4 regions of the Roseburia rectibacter genome follow, and region 1 is predicted to be linked to each of the others. Evidence: predicted binding sites of a transcription regulator. Region 1 holds the regulator's gene; each other region holds the start of a gene.
What was found. The regulator Rex, encoded in region 1, represses fermentation and respiration genes when NADH is low (regulators of the CRP and FNR family bind a similar motif). The targets are predictions, from matches to a motif close to ATTGTTAANTANTTAACAAT.

Region 1 (5,567 bases):
GGAACGGTACAGCGCCATTATTACAAACACTTAAAAGGTGAGGAGACATCCACAAACTCTGTTGCAACTATTTTTGCATGGACAGGTGCACTTAAGAAACGTGGAGAACTTGATTCTAACCAGGCATTATCTGATTTTGCAGAAAAACTTGAAAAGGCTTGTATAAAGACCATTGAAGATGGTAAAATGACAAAAGACCTTGCGCTGATTACTACAAATCCGAATCCGGTTGTATTAAACAGCGAAAATTTCATCAAGGCAATCAGAACAACATTAGAGGAAAGTTTAAAATGATTTTGTCATGTCAGAGTATCTCAAAGTCTTTTGGAACAGATGAGATCTTAAAAGATGTATGTTTTCATATTGAAGCAAACGAAAAAGCAGCGATTGTCGGCATCAATGGTGCCGGCAAGTCTACGCTGCTTAAAATTATTATGGGCGAAGAAACGTCCGATACCGGTGAAGTGATCCTTGCAAAAGATAAAACAATCGGTTATCTGGCACAGTATCAGGATGTATCGGGGCACAGAACCATTTATGACGAAGTTCTTAATGCAAGAGCTGACATCCTTGAAATGGAACAGAAACTCCGCAATATGGAGTCAGAAATGAATCAGCAGACCGGTGGGGAACTGGAAAAACTGATGGAGGTTTATCATCGTCTGAGCCACGAATTTGAACTGCAGGGCGGATATGCATACCGGAGTGAAGTAACCGGTATTTTAAAAGGACTTGGTTTTTCGGACGAAGATTTAACAAAGCAGATGAATGAATTGTCCGGAGGACAGAAAACCAGGGTTTCGCTTGGCAAACTCTTAGTCACAAAGCCGGATGTATTACTTTTAGATGAGCCGACAAACCATCTGGATATGGAATCGATCCGATGGCTTGAGAATTTTCTGCGTGCATACAAAGGTGCTGTTGTGATCGTGGCTCATGACCGTTATTTTTTAGACAGAGTTGTCACGAAAGTAGTTGAGATTTTCCAGCATAAGGCTTATGTATATCAGGGAAATTACTCGGATTTTGCGAAGAAGAAAGCAAAAGTCCGTGAAGATCTGTTAAAACAATATTATAATCAGCAGCGTGAGATCAGACATCAGGAAGAAGTTATCACAAAGTTAAAATCGTTTAACCGTGAAAAATCCATCAAGCGTGCGGAGAGCCGCGAAAAGATGTTAGACAAGATAGAACGTATTGAAAAACCGGTTGAGGACAATACAGACATTAAGATCGTGTTAGAGCCAAATGTGGTCAGCGGAAATGATGTCCTTACGGTGTCAGGTCTTGCAAAATCATATCCGCCGGTTACATTGTTTTCGGATATCTCATTCGAGATTAAACGTGGGGAGCGGGTAGCACTGATCGGCAATAACGGAACCGGGAAAACGACCATCTTAAAGATCATCAATAATCTGATACAGGCAGATGGTGGTACGGTAACACTTGGTTCGAATGTTCACATTGGATATTACGATCAGGAACATCAGCTTTTACATATGGAAAAAACCATATTTGAAGAGATCTCAGATGCTTATCCAGAGCTGAACAACACAAAGATCCGCAATGTACTGGCAGCCTTTTTATTTACAAATGATGATGTGTTTAAGCGGATCTCAGATTTAAGCGGTGGTGAAAGAGGCCGTGTCTCTCTGGCAAAACTGATGCTTTCAGATGCTAATTTTCTTATTTTAGATGAGCCGACAAACCATCTGGACATTACATCCAAGGAAATTTTGGAATCTGCATTAAACCAGTATACAGGAACGGTATTTTTTGTTTCACATGACCGCTATTTTATCAATCAGACAGCAACAAGAATCCTGGAGCTGACAGGTGAAACAATTGTAAATTATATCGGAAACTATGATTATTATCTGGAAAAACATGATATTATGACGCAGTTGTATGTGAAACAGCCAGAAACTTCAGATGTGCAGCCTAAGAAACAGGATGATGCCGTTAATAAGCTCGACTGGCAGGCACAAAAAGCAGAGCAGGCAAGGATTCGTAAAATTGAAAACAGTTTAAAAAAAGCCGAGGAAGAGATTGCCGCACTTGAAAGTGAAATAAGCATGATCGATGAAGAATGTGCAAAGCCGGAAAACGCAGTTAATTCCGCAAAATTAAATGAGCTTGCAGCAAGACAGCAGGAGTGCAGGGAACGACTGGAAACCTGCTATGAAACCTGGGAAGAGCTGTCAATGCAGTTAGATGGAACTGATTGATGATATTTCCTGACAAAACAGAAAATATCTTATTGAAAAAAGATAGTTAAATTTTTCACACATTGACAGACACAGGGGAAATCACTATAATAAACGAGAGAACGTAAGAAAGGTGGAACCTTTTGTGCAGGAAAAAGAAATATCACAGGCAGTTATCCGGAGAATGCCGCGTTATTACCGCTACCTCGGAGAACTCTTAGATGCCGGTGTAGAACGTATATCATCCAATGATCTGAGTAAACGAATGAATGTGACCGCATCCCAGATCAGACAGGATCTGAATAATTTTGGTGGTTTTGGCCAGCAGGGTTATGGTTATAATGTAAAGTTTTTATATGAGGAAATCGGTAAGATATTAGGTTTAAATGAAAGACACAATATTATTGTGGTGGGTGCAGGTAATCTTGGACAGGCACTTACAAACTATGTGAAATTTGAAAAACTTGGTTTTGTGATCATAGGACTGTTTGATGTAAATCCTGCATTGGACGGTGTGACCGTGCGTGGAATCAAAATCCGCATGCTGGATGAATTAGAGAGTTTCTGTGCAGAAAATCAGGTGGATATTGCGGCGCTTACTATGCCAAAGGAAAAGGCTGATGCCATTGCAAACAGACTAGTCGGACTTGGAATCCGCGCAATCTGGAATTTTGCGCATGTAGACCTGGAGCTCATTGATAAAAATGTTGTTGTAGAGAATGTACATCTTTCCGACAGTTTGATGCAGTTATCTTACAACATTGTCAGAAACAAAAAAGCAGAAAAAAACGGCAACTGAAAAGGGTGCCATAAATTCAGGAAGCAATTAGCTGCCGCACAGATCTTTGTGCGGCGTTTTTTGCTTATAACAGGGGGTTTATTATCATGAAGTATCTTGTAAACAGCAGGGAAATGCAAAAATATGACGCAAATACCGTTTCACATTTTAAGGTTCCGGGACTTCTTCTGATGGAGCGTGCAGCAATAACATTTGTAAATGAACTCCATAAGCAAAAAGTCGATCTCTCAGAAGTTCTTATCGTATGCGGTAGCGGAAATAATGGTGGAGATGGTCTTGCGATCGCCCGCCTTTTATTTCTGGAGGGACATACTGTTACAGTTGTTTTTGCTGGAAATAAAGATCATTGCTCGGAGCAAAACAGAATCCAGCAGGATATTTTAAATGCATATGGTGTTCCTGTCTATACGGATTTACCGGAACAGATCAGACCAACAACTGTCATAGATGCACTATTTGGTGTAGGGTTGTCGAGAGACGTGACTGGTACTTATGCAGACATATTATGTTGTATGAATACACTTCCGGGAGAAAAAGTGGCAGTGGATATTGCATCCGGAATTTCTGCAGATACAGGTGCTGTCCTTGGTATGGCATTTCGTGCAGATATCACGATCACATTCGCATTTGCGAAATTAGGCAGTATTCTCTGGCCGGGAAATGAATATGCCGGCAGAGTGATCGTATGTGATATCGGTATCACGAAAGAAAGCTGGCTGGGAGAGACACCGTCAGTAATGGCATTGGAAACGAAAGATATATTGCTGCTCCCGGAGAGAAAAAGTCATTCTAATAAAGGAAGCTATGGAAAACTTTTGCTGATCGCAGGAAGTGTCAATATGGCAGGGGCGGCAGTTTTATCTGCAAAAGCTGCTTACGCCACAGGATGCGGTCTGGTGCGTGTGCTGACGCCGGAAGAAAACAGGATTATTTTACAGAGCTGTGTTCCAGAGGCGGTTCTTACTACTTATGATAAAAATGCTGCTCCGGGGAAGGCTGTATTACAGGAGGCTTTTGATTGGGCAGATGCCATTGTGGCAGGTCCCGGGCTTGGGAAAGAAAAAACTGCTGCACAGATATTAAATTTTGTGTTAGAATATGGAACGTCACAGGAAAAGAAAGCAATTCTTTTTGATGCGGATGCGTTAAATCTGATAGCAGAGCAGAATGACTTACCAGAGGCAGATATCTGGAAAAATTTTAAAATCCCGGCAGTGATCACACCTCATCCCGGAGAGATGAGCCGGCTTACCGGAAAAACAGTCAGTGAGATCCAGCATCATTTGCTTCAGACTGCTGCGGATTATGCAAAAGAATATCACGTTGTATGTGTCTTAAAAGACGAACATACCGTAACTGCACTGCCGGATGGTAAAAAATACCTGAATCTTTCCGGCAATTCCGGAATGGCAACAGCAGGAAGCGGAGATGTGTTAAGCGGTGTGATCGGTACATTTATGGCACAGAAAATAACACCTTACCAGGCGGCTCCTCTTGGGGTATATCTTCATGGCCTGTCCGGTGATCTTATGATACGCACAACGGGGTTACAGGGGCTTACAGCCTCAGATCTGATCTGTGGTATTAAAAAAGTTCTGAATATTTATACTACAAAGCCGGTCGATAATGAACAAAAATTCGTTGAATAAAAAACGGTACACAAAATAGATGGAGGATCAACATGAACAGATACAGCAGAGTGCATGCGGAAATCGATCTGGATGCAATTCTACACAACATGGATGCGATGCGCGGAAACATTGCAAAAGACACAAAAATTATGGCTGTCATTAAGGCAGATGGCTACGGACATGGTGCCGTAGAGATTGCAGAGACGATTGAAAAACTGGATTATCTTTATGGTTATGCAGTTGCCACGGTTGAGGAAGGACTTATCCTTCGTAATCACGGAATCCAGAAACCGATCCTGATCTTAGGATATGTATTTCCGGACCAGTATGTGGATATGATTAAAGCAGGTATCCGTCCAACCGTATTTACAAAAGAGATGGCAGAAAAACTTTCCGTTGCCGCAGCAAGTATCGGAAGAGACTGCAAGATCCATTTCGCGATCGATACCGGAATGAGCCGGATCGGTTATCAGGTCACAGAAGACGCAGCAGATGAGATGGCACAGCTTTCAAAACTGCCGCATATTATAGTGGAGGGTATTTTTACCCATTTTGCGAAAGCGGATGAAAAAGATAAGGAACCTACCTACCAGCAGATCGGTCTTTTCAAGAAAATGATCGGCATGTTAGAAGACCGTGGCGTAAGTATTCCGATTCATCACTGTTCAAACAGTGCAGGGATTGTCGATATTCCAGATGCAAATATGGATATGGTCCGCGCCGGCATCACATTGTATGGCATGTGGCCGTCTGAGGATGTAGATAAGAATGCGATCAGCCTGAAACCTGCATTGACACTGGTGACACATGTGGCATATGTAAAGGAACTTCCGGCTGGCAGAGCAATCAGTTATGGGGGAACTTATGTCACAACAGAGCCTTGCATAATCGCAACAATTCCGGTTGGTTACGCAGATGGCTATGCAAGAG
Region 2 (5,567 bases), 410 kb from region 1:
TTATCCAGGATTGCCTGATATGTACATGCATCATTTCCTACTCCATATACTTCTATATTACCATATTCAGCTAATCTTTTTGTTATTTCGTTATAAGTTATAGAGGATATTGGTGATACGATCTTTTCTTCGGTACGTCCGGTTCGTTTATTCACCTCTATATTGCGAATTGAACAATAATCCACATCCATCTCTTTTGAATCCGGCGTCATCCATTCCTGAAACTCTTTCGCTTGTTCTGCCAGTCCACCTGTCATCAAAAACAGTAAAATTGCAAGTGATAATGCCCGTACTGTTGCTTTGTATCCTGATTGATTCCTTTTAATATTTTTCCATGCAATCTCTCCTTCACATCCAAAAATTTTTCCAGCCAATCCACCTTTTACAGCAAGCTCTTTTAGATTTATGTCTGTCGTTATACCTTTTACACACTGTATTGCAGTAAGCCTTCCAACAGTTTTTGCAGGCTTGTACGCAGATCTAAGAACAATCAAAAATGAAAAAAAGGAAGCAAACAGATATGTCCATACCGAAATATGAAATGACAAAGAAAAGGAAAACGGTCTCATAATAATACTTTTTGAAAGTTGATCGATATTCGAAACAAAATATCCTGTGATTTTTATACCAATATATCCAAGCAAAGTTCCTGCCATAAGTCCAAGCGGAATACCAACCACACAAAGCCACAAACTTTCACAGATAACACATGCTCTGATCTGTTTTCCGGTTCCACCTACACATTTTAAAATACCAAATTCCTGAATCCTTTTATTGGCACTTGCCACAAAAATATTTGATATCACCGTTACCGACATAAGAGCGATCAATATCCCTAAAATTAAAACCGGAACGAAAATCAAAAGAAAATACACACTGCTATAGTCTCCATATCCCGGTTCTAAAAAAACCGTAAGCATCCTGTTGCCACTGGTTACAAAACACATAACTGCCGTAACAAGTGCTGTTGCCAGTGAAATAGCAGAAATCCCTGCCATTGTTCTTTTTTTATTTAATTTTAGCTGACTGAGTGCGAGCTGTGATGTAATTTTCATGATTTCATCACCTCATCTTTTACAATTTTCCCGTCTCCGATCGTAATGATCCGGCTCGCCTGCAAGGCAATTTTTTCATCATGCGTAACTAAAAGAATCGTCTGCTTATACTTTTGATTGGCAAGCTTTAAAATATCCATAATCTCTCTGCCCGTCTTACTGTCAAGGTTTCCAGTCGGTTCATCCGCCAGTATAAAAGCCGGCTCATTGATCAGTGCCCTTCCGATTGATACTCTCTGCTGCTGTCCACCGGACATCTGTCCCGGAAGATGTTTTGCCCGTTCCAAAAGCCCAAGCAGCTGCATCATTTCTGTTAATCGTTTTTTATTTTCTTTTCTTCCATCCAGTTTCCATGGCAGCATAATATTTTCCTCTGCAGTAAGCGTAGGAATCAGATTGTAAAACTGATAAATAATTCCCAGATTTCTTCTTCGAAAAATAGCAAGTTCATCCTCGTTCATTGCAGCAATATCATTTTCCTCGATCACGACAGAACCACTGGTTGGATGATCAAGTCCTCCGATCATGTTCATAAGGGTAGATTTTCCTGAACCGGAAGCTCCGACAATCGCAACAAATTCTCCTCTTTCAACAGAAAAAGAAACATGATCAAGTGCGGTCACTTCCGCTTCTCCCTGACTATATTTCTTTGTCAGCTCTCTTACTTCTAAAACAGCCATCGCATTATCCTCCCTTTTCACTACTGATCTTAACAATGTAAAATGACTGTTCCGTGACAAAACCAAAATCAATTATGACAATTCTGTCACTTAAAAAATTTTATGATAAACGTCGTACCGCATCCATAGTTCCCAAAATCAATATCTATATCTCCGCCCTGTCCTTTGACAATTGATAACGCAAGCGGCATCCCAATCCCAAAGCCATTTTCATTTGTGGAATATTCAAATCTTTTAAAAAGGGCTGCGTACTGCTCTCTACTCATTCCTGCACCGCTATCCTTTACCGAGATCCAGCTATACAACGGATTTCCACCGCTGTCTATTTCGATTTCACTATCTTTCGGAGAATACTCGATCGCATTTTTTACAAGATTCGTAAGTGCCTCCACCGTCCATTGCTTATCACAACTGATAACGCTGTCATTTTTCAGTATAAGTTTCTGATTATTAATATCTAAAAGTATCGCAACCGAAGGATTTACAGCTTCAAGCAATTCTGATGTCTTTATATCTTTTTTTATAAACTCAATGGCATGTGCATCAATCTTTGCCATCTTAAGCAGTGCGCCTACAAGCCACTCCATCTTGTTTAAAGAAACTCTGATGTTATGAATAAATTCCGCCTGTTTTTCCGGTTCTGCATCTTCTAATAAATCTGCCATGATCATCATGGAAGTGATAGGTGTTTTAAGCTGATGAGAAATATCTGCCATATAGTCAGAAAGAATGTCTCTTTCCGATTCGATCACCTTGATCTGTTCATTTTTCCTGTTAACCAGAGCATAGATGTCATTTTTTAAAATCTGAAATGCACCCTCTCTGTTATCACGGATATCAAATTTCTCACCGGAAATATAGCCTTTCACAAACTCAGACAATTTTTCTACTTCTTTTTTCTTAATCCACACGATATCCCATTCCTCTCACAGTCTCGATCTGTAATGCCGCCCCGAGTTTTTCACGCAGTCTTTTCACGTAAACAGTGAGTGTATTATCCTCCACAAAATTACCATCTATATCCCAGATTTTATCTAAAATCTGCTGTCGGGATAATAAGACTCTCTGATTATTAGCAAAAATAAGAAGCAGTCTGTATTCTAACGCAGTAAGATCAACAATCCTGTCATCCACATAAACTTTTGCCTCATCCGTATTGATCTTGACCTGTCCTATGCAAATGATATGATTCTTTCCCGTCTGCTTATTCTGAACCGATAACACACGCCTTACTCTCGCAAGCAGTTCCCTGATCCGGAAAGGCTTTACGACATAATCTGCTGCACCTTCATCAAAAGCCCTGACAATCGTATTTTCATCATCAACTACAGTCAGAAAAATGACGGATGTATCTGTATTTTTTAATTTATTGCCTATATCAGCCCCCAGTCCGTCCGGCAGCTGCATATCTAAAATTGCAAGATCAAAATATCTTTTTTCGATGAAACCACACGCATCCGCAACGGTCACAGCATGACAGACTTCATAGCCTTCCATTTCCAGTGCATATATAATTCCCGATGCGATCATAGTATCATCTTCTACCAGTAAAATATAATTCATCTGCAACCCCTTTCTCATTCTGACCAGTCACTGCTTTTCAAAAAATCCACTGTAAAATAATAACACAAAATAAAGAAAAAGCCTACCGCATCCGCTGCGACAGGCTTCTCTTTATTTTTCAATTTTTTATTATCACAGGCATTCCTGCATCAGCAGCATAGCAATTATGTCCTTATGCCTCAGCCTGCTCTGCGATCTTCTTATATCCATCCATGTCATCATAGATGCTGTTTGTCCATGGATTCTTTTTCTTCTGGACAGATTTGTAGATCATAAATACAAATACTGCAACGTTAGCGATCAATGCTAAAGCACTTACGATGTTGTAGATTACCGGATTGTAAGTAGAGTTTACAACAACTACCTCATCCTGGAACATCGGCCAGCACTGCGCGAAGAAGCACCAGATGGAAAGTGTTCTGGCACGGTTCTCAAGCCATGCACCCTTGTTGATAAGAAATGCTGCTGTTGTCGGAGCTAACAGTAATGCAAGTCCGCAGTACCATGCGTGGCTCGGCAGACAGTTATATGTATAAGCAAAGTTCCATAAATCGTATGCAACGATCCAGAACCACATCATATCCGGCCAGATCATATCGCGTGAACTGTCTTTGTCACTCTTTTTACGTACACATACGCCAAACCAGCCTGCGATCGTAACCGCATTTAAAATACCTGCGATACCATTCATAATATTCCATGGTCCGCCAAGTACGAACATGCCCGGCTCATCGGCGAGTTCTGTGATATTGCCCCAGTACTGCATTGCAACCTGGAAATCACGGGAACAAGCCTCGAAAATATTGATAGCAAGGATTGCCGGAATTAAAAGCATGAAGATCTTGTTGTTTTTCAGTTCCCAGGTCGTACCGTCTTTTCTTGTTCCCTTGACATAACGGAAACACCAGAAGAAAATACAGCCTGCGGTGGATGAATAATACTTTGCAAGGTGGAACCAGTCGGTATAGGCAATACCTTTTAATACCGTAAACCATGTAACTGTTCCAATGACCGGAAGTATGAACCAGAAAAAGAAACCGCTCCACTTCCATCTTCTTGATACTTCATTAAGCAGAACCAAAGCTGCAAATACTGCTACCCAGATCAGAATTACCGTAAGATTCGAAAATCCATTTCCCGCTGCGGTAAATCCTGAAGGGCCTTCATGAAATGTAAACATATACATTCCTCCCTTATATAGATTAGTTTTATCTGGTCATACCAGACATTGTTATAATTTTAACATTAATTTTATAAAGTTTCAATATAATTTATGTTTTTCTGCAAAAATGGCACTTTTTCGTCCTTTTGAACCAAAAAGTGCCATTTATTTCTTGTGGTATAACCAGTTTTATTTTTCATCCTCGATCGTAAGCGTTCCAGATCTCACGTTCAGATAGATACTGCCTTTATCGGGAGTTTGACACATTGAAATGCAAAAAAGTACCGCAAAGCCTTGAAATAGGCTTATTTTTTTGTCAAATTTTTATTTTTATTATATAGTAATATTTAGTGATATCGTCTTGAAACACTGAAATATAAAAGTGAAAAAGAGGATGCTACTGTCATGATCCCATTTCATTCCAACAGACTCATGGACTATAATAAGCAGAAACTTTTTTCTGGCGGATATCTTTTTCTTCAGTCTATTTACTATGGGCTTAAGCTCGATTCTGTCTGCCGAAAAATCAAAAGCCGACATAAATTCGAGTATGATCTTAATGCGATTTTATCTGATTTAATTTATACAAGGGTTCTAGAACCTTCCAGCAAAAGTTCTTCTTTCCGAGCAGCAAAACAGTTCCTTGAGCCTCCCACTTATGAACTTCATGATGTGTACCGAGCTCTTTCTGTTCTTGCTTCTGAAATGGATTTTATTCAATCAGAAGTTTATAAAAATAGCTTTTTTCTCGGTGACAGAATGGATCGGATCCTTTATTATGATTGCACAAACTACTACTTTGAAATCGAACAGGAAAATGGAGATAAAAAATACGGAAAAAGCAAAGAGCACCGTCCGAATTCCATTATTCAAATGGGTCTCTTTACGGATGGTGACGGAATACCTTTGGCTTTCTCACTCTTTCCTGGAAACCAAAATGAGCAGAAATCCTTAAAACCTTTAGAAACAAAGATTCTCCAACAATTCGGCTGTGATAAGTTTATCTATTGCAGTGACGCCGGACTTGCTTCTGAGGATAACCGTGTTCTTAATCACATGGGACAAAGGGCATTTATTGTCACTCAGTCCATCAAAAAGCTGCCTGCT
Region 3 (5,567 bases), 1.2 Mb from region 1:
CGGACTGAGCAGTGCCCAGATGCTCTCTTTTAAAATATTGAAGAAACCTTTTTCTTTGAGCTGATTCATTTTTGCCTGGATCTTTTCTCTGTCTTCTCCATGATGGCGGCAGTAATAATATGCATAAAAGATCAGCAGTGCACTGATCATCATTCCAGGTACGATTCCTGCTAAAAACAGATCACTGACTGATTCACCCGTCGCCATCGCATACATGATAAATGGAATACTCGGCGGGATGATAACTCCCAGACCGCCTGCCACAGCAACGATCGCCGTGGAAAAATCTTTCTCATAACCAAGCTCGATCAGAAGCGGGATCGTCATACTGCCGACTGCCGCAACCGTCGCCGGGGCTGATCCTGAGATTGCACCATAAAACAGACAGGTAATAATCACTGCACATGGAATCCCCGCTCTTTTATTTCCAAGGAAATATACAAATACATCAAATAATTTTTCTGAAATCTTGCCGTGTGCCATGAGGATTCCCGCAAGCACAAACATCGGCACTGCAAGTAACGGGAAACTGTCAATTCCTCCGACCATGGAACGGATGACATATCCTGCACTTGCCGTAAAAGAAGCATCAAATGCTCCCGGCAGTACAGCTACAATTCCAAGTGAAATAGAGATCGGAATTGCAATGATAAGACATATGGCAAAAATAATAAAAACAACAACTGCTGACATCTATTTCTCCTTTCCCACTGCAGAATGTGAATCATCTGTATTTACATGATCCGGCTGTTCCGGAGCCTCAATCACTGCTTCCTCGATCACGGACGCGATATTACCCTCTTCTAATGGCTTCTTTTCTTTTCCAAGCAAAATACGCCACTCACCAAACCAGCGCTGCACGATACGGAATGCGGTCAGAATAAAGCAGAAAAATGGAGCCGACTGTACATAATACATTGGCAGTCCACATGCCGGGCTGACCTGTCCACTCTCGATCGTTGCCTTTAAATACAGGAAGGAGAACGGTATCAGATAAACAAAAAATACAAATTCTACGGTCAGATTTGTGATTTTAAAAATAGTTTTTCCACGTTTTGGGAACATTTTGATAAACTGATCCACCTTGATAGAAATGCATTTTCTGGTACAGAGACTCACACTTAAAAATGCAGACCATATAAACAGATATCTTGTGATCTCCTCTGACCACGAAAGCGATACTCCAAGAATATATCTGGAAAATACCTGACATCCCATGATCAGCGTCATAGCCGCTAACATGAGAACCATCAGAATTTCTTCAAGACTTTCGTCTATGACATGAATAAATTTTTTCATGCAGCCTTTTCTCCTTCCTTCGTATAACTTCTCTTTATCAATATACAAAATCATTCATTTGTAATAAACGATTTTATACTTATTATTATATCTTATCAGATTTCTCTGTTTTTTTAATGCAATTCTAACAAAAACCGGATGTCAAAAAACTCCATTCGACATCCGGTTTTGTTTTCTTATGAGAATTGTCTCGGTACGGGACATCCATTTTTATGGCTATTCTTACATACTCTCATGAATCAGATTTAAAATTGTATTTAAGTCTGCTGCATTCATCTGGCCCGGTGCAGATGCTTTTCCAACTGCTCCAAAAGTCAGTGCAGAACCGAATACTTCACCACAGAGACGGCTGATCAGACCAGTTCCTGCCATAGACATGGTGATGATCGGTCTGTCTGCATATTCAGATACCATCTCTTCTGTTGCTGCAAGAAGTGTTAAAACATCTTTTTTATTCTGCGGCATTACTGCGATCTTCGGAATATCTGCGTCTAAATCCTGCATTTTGCGGAGACGTCCTACGATATCATCTTTATCCGGTGTCTTGTCAAAGTCATGATTGGAAGCAACAACTGCCACACCAGCTTCATGTGCAGCTTTAATGATCTCTTTCACATAAGAATCACCTGTGAAAGCCTCCACATCAACCAGATCAACCAGCCCTGTTGCTGCTGCTTTTTTATTTAATTCTACATAAACATCTGGCTCGATCGCTTTCTCGCCACCCTCTTTAGAGGTACGGAAAGTGAACAGGATCGGTGTATTGCCAAGTGCCGGACGAAGATCTTTTAATACGTCCTCGACCTGTGCAAAATCAAACACACCGTCAAACCAGTCAACACGCCACTCAACAACATCCATTTTTACATCTGCAAAAGATTTTGCTGCTGCAAGAATCTCTTCTTTTGTTTTACCAACAATCGGTACACAGATCTTCGGCACGCCTTCACCGATTCTGACACCGCGGACTTCTACATAGTTGCTCATATGAATCCTCCATTCCTGTGTGTAAAAATCTCTTATATGATTCTTCACACGAATCTTTTTTAATTATCTGCTTTTGCCTGCACAACCATACTTGTATAACGAAGATTTACAAATAATCCAAGTAATACACCTACTGCTGTTAATACGATATTCATAACCATAACCTGTGAAGGCTGCATCTTTGATGCTGCTGTCAGGATCGTATAATTACACAGTGAGGAAGCGATCATAACAAGTGCCGTTACCGTTCCCTTGATTTTCGGGAAAAGCATGTTGCAGACTGATGTAGCGATCTGAAGCAGTCCGCCTGCGCCTGCCCAGCCGATCAGGAATGCACCTGCGATCATAAGAGGCTGGCTCTTTCCAACTAATACAACAATTAATGTAGCAAGACAGATTACCGGATAGATCACAATAAATCTGACATCTTTAATTTTTCTTGTTAATAATGCTGTTACGATAAGTGCAAGCATTGTTCCTGCGGAATAGTAAGTCTGCATGATGGAAGGATCTGTCCAGCCCACATTCTCTTTTGCAAAGTTCTGCGCACAGTTTAACCAGAGCTGGAATGTACCGGTACAGGTAAAACCGATCAGGATCATTGCAACAGACTCGATGGAAAAATGTGTATGTTTTAAGCTGGCGATCAGTCCTTCTTTTTCTCCCGCTGCCTTCTGATCCGCATCCGGAAGAGGGAAAAGCATTACTAATACTAATAATACAATATAAATGATACCACATCCAAAGAATAATATGTTATAAGATGTAAGACCTGCTGCTGTTGTTGCTACCGTTACGCCAAGTACGAATGGCAGGATCATCTGTGCGATTGCAATGAAAAATTTAATTCCCATCGTTGCAACACCCGGTGCTTTATAAATGATCTCACCTACAGCCGGGTAAATTCCGGTATCAAGGAAAGAGTTGGCAATACCTCCGATGATGGCACAGATATATGCGATCTGATATCCACCATTTGTTCCTGCATTAAATGCAAGCGCAAGACCGATCAGATATACTGCATAAGAACCGCTTCCGATTGCAGTAGAGATACGACGTCCTAACTTATCAGAAAGAGGACCTGCAAATGGAAGTGCGATCAGTCTTCCCAGTCCAAGTGCGGCAGAAATAGCTGTGATTGCCATAGCTTCCACACCCCAGGATGCAGCAAGAGCTTCCTTGATCACTGCCTGTCCTAAAATAGAACATCCGACACCATGGATAAAATAATTTAAATAAAGAATCAGTGCGCTCGGTAAATATTTTTTATTCATTGATTTTCTCCTCAATTTGAGTTGTGATGCAGCGGCATTTTTTCATACCGCCGCATGTGACTGGGGGATTTTATTCGTATTTGATGTTTAATACTTCTTTCATGTGCTCGATCGGCATATCTTTTCCAGTCCAGAGTTTAAATGCTGCTGCTCCCTGGAATAACATCATGCCAAGACCGTTCATTGTCTTACATCCAACTTCTTTTGCCATGGAACGCATCTTTGTCTCAAGTGGAGAATAAGGTACGTCTACAACGATCAGTTCCGGACGGAAGAAAGATTTATCAGGAACAACGGACATTCCCTCTAACGGTTTCATACCAACACCTGTTCCGTTTACGAAGATGTAAGAATCTGCCATCTCTTCTCTTAATTTCTCTTTGTCGTCTAAATCATAAAGAGTAGCTTTGCAGTTTGTTCTCTCATTGATCTTCTTAACAGTTGCCTCTGCGTTCTCCCAGAATTTATCATGAATATTGAAGATAGAGATTTCTTTTACGCCATCTAATGCAGCCTGGATCTCGATTGCTGTTGCAGCTCCGCCGGCACCTGCGATGGTCATTTTCTTTCCGATCACGTCAATGTCGTTGTCTTTTAATGCCTGCATAAATCCGATACCATCTGTGATATGTCCTGTTAATACACCGTTGTCATTAACGATCGTATTTACAGCTCCGCAAAGCTCTGCAGCCGGTGATAATTTATCAAGATACTGACCAACAACTGTTTTGTTTGGCATAGATACGTTAGAACCAACCATCTTTAATGCGCGAAGACCTTTGATCGCATCCTCTAAGGTACTGTTGTCAACCTCGAATGCAAGGTAAGCATAGTCAAGTCCTAAATATGCAAATGCCTCATTGTGCATTGCCGGTGAACTTGAATGTCTGATTGGGTAAGCCATTAATCCGATAAGCTCTGTGTGACCTGTGATTCTCTCTGCCATAGTAGTGTTCTCCTTTTTCTTTTTTGTTTGATTTTCTTATTTAGTTTCATGTTTTTAACATTACCTGCCCGCTTTGTTAAAAACTTAACAACCTCTGATGTAATTATTATACAACGCTTTTTTCAATACATCCAATGCCAATTTCATGCTTTTTTAATAGTTTTAATGTACTAATCATGATATAATGTGTACAAAAACAATGGTTTTATTTTGTAATCGATAGATATTATCTATCATTTATAAGGAGATCTATACATGACACTTAATCAATTGAGTTATTTTTACCAAGCAGCCGTCCTTCAGCACTTCAACCAGGCAGCAGAAAAAATGAATATTTCAGAACCAAGTTTAAGCCGTTCCATTGCTGCTTTAGAAAATGAACTTGGTGTCACACTTTTTGAAAAACGCGGGCGAAATGTCACGCTCACAAAAGCCGGGGAGATTTTTTTAGAGCATGTCACGCAGATTTTAGATGATGTTACACGCGCCTCAAATAAAATGCAGCAGATTGCAACAAACGGTGGACATATTGATATTGCTTATGTTTCCCCGCTTGCCCGTGAATTTATTCCAAATACGGTACGCGCTTTTCTTTCCTTAGAGCAGAATAAAAATATTACGTTTCATTTTTTTCAGGATATTACTTCCATGAATATAGAAGGTTTGAAGAAAGGTTCTTATGATCTGATCTTTGGTTCCTACTCTGCGAATGAACCAAATATTGAGTTTATACCTATTATAAAGCAGGACCTTGTGGCAATCCTTCCCATAGGACATCCTCTCGGTAAAAAAGCTGAAATTGAAGCCGGGGATTTCGAAAAATACCCGGTGCTTGGATACGCAAGACATTCCGGTCTTGGCAAATACACACGTAACTTTTTTAAAGACCACGATGTGATCCCGAATTTTATCTGCGAGTCTCCGGATGAAAACGGAATTGCCTCACTTGTGGCAAAAAACTTTGGGATTGCTCTCGTTGCCGATGTTGATACGATTCACAGGGATGATATCTGCATCAGGCCGCTCATTTCACAGGAAACTTTTTCACACACGGTATATAT
Region 4 (5,567 bases), 1.7 Mb from region 1:
ACTTCTGCCGATCTGACGAGAGCCGGCATATTCAGTAAAATTCCGCCGGATGAAGTGATCGATGCGATGCGAAGCATTGGAAGAAGCATGTCCGAAGATATCCGGGAGACAGGAAAAGGTGGACTTGCCGGAACACCGACCGGAGTGGAGATCCGTGAGCGGATGTCCGGGGGCAGAACGCAGGAATAAAAGGGGAATGTTTAAAGCAACACACATAACGATCTGATTTACAGATCAGTTATGATGGTGTTGCTTTTTTATTATAAAAAATTTTTTGAATAAAATAGTTGACAATATCACATCTTGGTGCTATGGTTAGTTACACAAGTAATGAACCATATAACTAAATAACGAAGTGACGAAATATAAAAATTTGAGAAAGGAGCCATTATGCATGAATGAAATATTAACGCAGGAGAAATCCATTTATCTGCAGATCGCAGAAATGATCGAAACAGATATTTTGAGGGATATTCTTCTGGAGGAAGAGCGTGTGCCGAGTACCAATGAGCTGGCAAAGCTATATGCGATCAACCCGGCGACCGCAGCAAAGGGCGTAAATATATTGGTAGATGAAGGAATCTTATATAAGAAAAGAGGAATCGGCATGTTTGTAGCAGAAGGGGCAAAAGAAAACATTTTAAACCGCAGACGAAATGAGTTTTATACGCACTATGTCAAAAAGTTATTAGAGGAAGCAGCGAGTTTAGGACTTGATAAAAATGAGGTCATTAAAATGATTCAGTCAGCAGATAAATAAAAGGGGGAAAATAAAATGGAAGCAATCATTTGCAGCAATGTCAATAAGAGTTATGGGAAAAAAGAGGTTTTAAAAAATATAGATTTTACACTGGAAAAAGGAAAAATCTATGGTCTGATCGGAAGAAACGGTGCAGGAAAAACAACACTGTTATCAATCTTGTCCGCGCAGAATCCGTCGACAGAGGGAAGTGTGACATGGAATGGTGAAAAGGTCTGGGAAAATAGAAAAGCATTAGATCATATCTGCTTTTCGAGAGAACTGTCGACCAACCTGTATGGAAGCGGTGCCAGTGCTTTAAAAGTAAAAGAGTATTTAAAGAATGCATCTTATTATTATCCGAACTGGGATCAGAAGATGGCAGATGAGCTGATCGAGAAGTTTGAATTGAACACGAAACAGCGCATCAACAAAATGTCAAAAGGTATGCTTTCCATGGTAACGATCATTGTTGCACTTGCCAGCAAAGCGGATTTCACATTTTTAGATGAGCCGGTGGCGGGGTTAGATGTTGTGATGCGCGAGTACTTTTACCATAAACTGATGGAAGAGTATACAGAGACAGGACGGACTTTTGTGATATCCACGCACATTATCGAGGAGGCAGCAGACCTGATGGAAGAGGTCATTATGATTAAGGATGGCAGTCTTTTGCTGAAAGAAAATACACAGGATCTGTTGGAGAGAAGTTACCATGTCAGCGGACTTGCGGAAGTGGTAGACCGGGCGACGGAAGGATATGAGAAACATCACGAGGAAAAAATGGGACGCAGCAAGAGTGTGACCATACTTTTAAAAGAAGACCAGGCGCTGCCAAAGGGTTATGATGTGACGATACAGCCAATCAGCCTGGAGAAATTATTTGTTTCACTGTGCGGATTAGATGACTAGGAAATAGCGGGAGGAATGGAAAATGGAACAGTCTAAAATGATAATAAAAAGGAATCTGCTTTTCTGGGGGAAATATGGCGTGCAGATGACAGCGATCCTTATGGGTTTTGTTATATTGTATGGCTTCTTTTTCAGCCTGGGTAACAGTGCCGACGATGGATTCTGGCAAAATGCCAATCTTTTTGCCATCCTTATAGGAATTATGTTTAATTACATCGGACCAATCAGTTATGCAGGTGCGTATATCCCGATGGTCATTTCCTTTGGCTCTGGCAGAAAAGAGGCTGCATGGGGAGCACAGCTTTTGTATGCAGTCTATGCAGTCACGTCATATCTGTTTATCCTTTTTACAGGCTATATGTCAGTTGGCAGATTGGAAGGCTTTAAAAATATACTGATTGCGGAAGCGTTCCTTTTCTGCATAGCATTCGGACAGATCTGTGCTGTATTGCAGATGCATTATGGAAAAAAGGGAATGGCGGTAGGAATTATTATAACGATAGCAGTGGTATTTTTTGTGGGTGCCGGTTTTGTTACAGGAGTCGGGTTTTGTGATACGGTGATCGCATGGGTTGAAAGCCTGTCCGGCAGTATTGTTGCAGGAGTGCTTGTGATCGGTGCAGTTGCAGCGGCAGTGTTTTATGTAATAAGCCTGGTCATGATGCTTCGTGTTGTGTCAAAGTATGAAGTTCGTGTGTAATAAATTTGTGCAGAAAACCGGGACGATATGAAAGGCGCAGGGTGTGAAAAATGATCGAAAATTTTTTGATACAGTGTAAAACAAGAAAGATGGAAGTGTTGCAGTTCCTTGTGGCTGCATTTGGCGGTTATGTGTTTGGAATCATTGTTATGATGATTATCCGGGCAAACACCGTGGAAAAAGAATGTGTAACGCTTGGAATGCTGATTGGGATGATTATATTGGTATTTATGCATTTCTTTGGAATCACATTTTCATTTGTTGGAGAGTTTAATATGGCGCTGTCTATGGGCGCAACAAGAAAATCATTTGTGGGAAGCTATGCATTGTTTAATATGGTGGAACTTGCAGGCTTGGAATTGTTACTGTTTGTACTTGGAAAGATAGAACTTGCATTAATCAGTGTGATCTATCCGCAGTGTGAAATTATACTGGATGTTACACAGTATTTTCAGTGGAAATATCTTCTTGCGGTTATCGTTGGAATGACGGTTGTTGAACTGTTTTTAGGGGCTGTGATCCTTAGGTTTGGCATGAAAGCATTCTGGGTAGTATGGGCGATCTGGATGTTTCTCACACTTGTGCCGGTCAAATTGAGTGAAAATGAAGTGATGGCAGCAAAGATGCATCAGCTTGGTGAACAGATCGGTCTGGAAAATATCGTGCAGTATCTGTTTGCCGCCGGAGTTGTGGCAGCAGTTATTATGGCAGTGCTGGGGTGGAATTTATTGAAAAAACAAAGAGTGACAGTATAAGAAGAAAAGGCAGAACCGGGGATGAAGCGGTTCTGCCTTTTTCTTGATTCGTGATAATAGAATGTTCGCGGAGCGTCCATTCTATAATTCATAGGAAATTACATCCTATGAATTATAAAGTTTACAAGCAATCTATTTGTTGCTGCGTCTCCAGATGTGCATTCTTTCTGCTTCTTTGATCAGCTCGTCACGGAAATCCGGGTGAGCGATGGAGATCAATGCTTCGGCTTTCTGCCAAGCGGAAAGTCCTTTGACATTTACTTTACCATATTCCGTTACAACATAATGTGTGTTGGCACGGGTATCAGTTACGATGGAACCGTTTGCCAATGTCGGGCGGATTCTTGACTGTACCTGTCCGTCTTTGGTCTTAAAGGTCGAGGACAGGCAGATAAAGCTCTTGCCGCCTTTTGACAGATAAGCACCTAATACGAAGTCTAACTGTCCGCCGGCACCACTGATCTGCTTGATACCTGCTGACTCTGCATTGACCTGACCGAAGAGGTCGATATCAACGGCGTTGTTGATGGAGATAAAGTTATCGAGTGCAGAGATGGAACGGATATCGTTGGTATAGTCAACCGGAGCACTCATTAGCTCTGGGTTGTCGTCTAAGTAATCGTACATTTTCTTGGTACCTGCACCGAAAGCGTAGGTCTGACGGTAGCGGTCAATATTTTTCTTTGCACCGGTGATCTTTCCGGCTTTTGCGATGTCAACGAATGCATCTACATACATCTCTGTGTGGACACCAAGATCTTTTAAGTCGGACTCCGCGATCAGGGAACCGACAGCGTTTGGCATACCACCGATACCAAGCTGCAAACATGCACCGTTCGGAATCTCGTCTACGATCAGTTTGGCAACCGTCTTGTCGATATCTGTTGCAGGACCGCCGGCACCAAGCTCGCCGATCGGAGGATTAGAACCCTCTACGATATATGTTACATCGGAAATGTGAATTCCGCATTCTGTTCCGCCAAGGCAGCGCGGCATGTTTTCATTGACCTCTACGATGATGTGTTTTGCTCTCTCACACATTGCACCGAGATGGGAGGCACTTGGTCCGAAATTGAAATATCCATGGGAATCCATCGGAGCTACCTGAAACATTGCTACATCATCCGGGCAGTCAAGCTCGCGGTAGTAACGTGGCAGTTCGGAGTAACGGATTGGTGAATAGAAAGCGCATCCGCGGCTGATCATTTTACGTTCGATACCTGACATATGCCATGAGTTCCATGTAAAGTGCTCACCGGCGTCCTCGCGTGCGAAAGTAGCTAACGGTTTTAAAAGGATACCACCGCGCAGGTTTACGTTTGTCAACTCATCGGTACGTTTTGCCAGCGCCTGATCAAGGGCATCTACGGTGTTCGTACACCATCCGAAGTCAACCCAGTCACCGGATTTGATCAATTTTACCGCCTCATCGGCAGATACAAGTTTCTGTTTGTATTCCTGTGAATAATCCATCACAAATACCTCCTCATAATTGTTAAAAATCATGATATAAAAAGATTGTTAAAAATTTACCATAGTCTTATCCTAACACTTTATGGAGGGTTTGACAAGTCAATTAAGTTACTGTTCACACATACTGTGTGAGCAGTAACAATTACAGCCCATTTTAAATGCATCTTCGATGCATGGGGCTGTAATCTGGCATGATATAGTCTTTGGCGCACAGCTTGACAGCAAGTGTCAAGCTTGCGAGTGAACAGTAACTCAATTAATTCTCTACCGGCATCGTCCAGCTCTGCGACTCACGGCGGTATTTTTCCAACGCTTCCTCATAGCTTGAAACCAGCATGGTATCCGAAGGGATATTCGATTTTGCCTCGGCGAGAAGCAGTTCATAACATTCGACCAATCCGTATAGTGGGAGATCGCCGTTGGTGTGGACATCTAAGATGCTCTCCGTCTCGTAGGCGGCATTGTAAAACCAGATAACAGCCTCATTTAAATCCTTCTGTGCAAGAAAATAGGTGCCAAGTTCATAACAGATCTCGGAACATGGAGTGGTCAGCATATCCTTCATCGTCAGCTTGAAAAATTCATTTTTGTTGTCCTCTAGGCGGTATACATGTGCGAGTACGCAGGAGGCTTCTTTCATCGCATCATCGGAGAGGTCATGCTCTAAGATATACTGAAAGATCGGTTTGGCATCCCAGAAATCTTTTGTATCACCAGTCTTTAACAGCTCTTTGGCATACATGGTGCGGATTTTTGGAGAAAGCTCGTGACCACTCTGGAAGTTTTTGATGAAAATAGAGAAGTCACGTTTGCTGTGAAAGTTCTGTGGTTTATGTAAAATTTCAACATCACTGTCAAAAATCACGGGAGTAAGTCTTACTGTCTCGTGCACCGGATCGACCCAGGTAAAGGTGCGCAGACGTTTGAACAGCTTCGGACGGTATTCTTTTTTTGCATTTAAAACGGTGTCAAAATCAGCGTCCGTCAC

Region 2: H8S51_RS07880 (DUF5692 family protein) is a predicted target of Rex. The motif match lies at 4,526-4,545, and genes of this name have one in related genera.
Region 3: H8S51_RS04050 (shikimate dehydrogenase) is a predicted target of Rex. The motif match lies at 4,579-4,598, and genes of this name have one in related genera.
Region 4: H8S51_RS17080 (butyryl-CoA:acetate CoA-transferase) is a predicted target of Rex. The motif match lies at 4,624-4,643, and genes of this name have one in related genera.

The regions. Positions count from the first base shown of each region.
Region 1 covers NZ_CP092473.1:2,078,943-2,084,509, forward strand. Annotated here, with positions in the region: gene H8S51_RS09865 (NADP-dependent isocitrate dehydrogenase) at 1-294, shown strand, start outside; gene abc-f (ribosomal protection-like ABC-F family protein) at 291-2,228, shown strand; gene H8S51_RS09875 (redox-sensing transcriptional repressor Rex) at 2,353-3,006, shown strand; gene H8S51_RS09880 (NAD(P)H-hydrate dehydratase) at 3,093-4,655, shown strand; gene alr (alanine racemase) at 4,688-5,567, shown strand, end outside.
Region 2 covers NZ_CP092473.1:1,667,532-1,673,098, reverse strand. Annotated here, with positions in the region: gene H8S51_RS07900 (ABC transporter permease) at 1-1,055, opposite strand, end outside; gene H8S51_RS07895 (ABC transporter ATP-binding protein) at 1,052-1,735, opposite strand; gene H8S51_RS07890 (sensor histidine kinase) at 1,822-2,646, opposite strand; gene H8S51_RS07885 (response regulator transcription factor) at 2,636-3,298, opposite strand; gene H8S51_RS07880 (DUF5692 family protein) at 3,471-4,478, opposite strand; partial or broken gene H8S51_RS07875 (IS1634 family transposase) at 4,818-5,567, shown strand, end outside.
Region 3 covers NZ_CP092473.1:860,661-866,227, reverse strand. Annotated here, with positions in the region: gene H8S51_RS04070 (TRAP transporter large permease) at 1-693, opposite strand, end outside; gene H8S51_RS04065 (TRAP transporter small permease) at 694-1,299, opposite strand; gene aroD (type I 3-dehydroquinate dehydratase) at 1,522-2,286, opposite strand; gene H8S51_RS04055 (MFS transporter) at 2,346-3,560, opposite strand; gene H8S51_RS04050 (shikimate dehydrogenase) at 3,631-4,506, opposite strand; gene H8S51_RS04045 (LysR family transcriptional regulator) at 4,762-5,567, shown strand, end outside.
Region 4 covers NZ_CP092473.1:3,730,766-3,736,332, reverse strand. Annotated here, with positions in the region: gene sdaAA (L-serine ammonia-lyase, iron-sulfur-dependent, subunit alpha) at 1-189, shown strand, start outside; gene H8S51_RS17100 (GntR family transcriptional regulator) at 395-760, shown strand; gene H8S51_RS17095 (ABC transporter ATP-binding protein) at 776-1,651, shown strand; gene H8S51_RS17090 (membrane-spanning protein) at 1,674-2,351, shown strand; gene H8S51_RS17085 (hypothetical protein) at 2,402-3,106, shown strand; gene H8S51_RS17080 (butyryl-CoA:acetate CoA-transferase) at 3,239-4,579, opposite strand; gene H8S51_RS17075 (glycosyltransferase family 2 protein) at 4,836-5,567, opposite strand, start outside.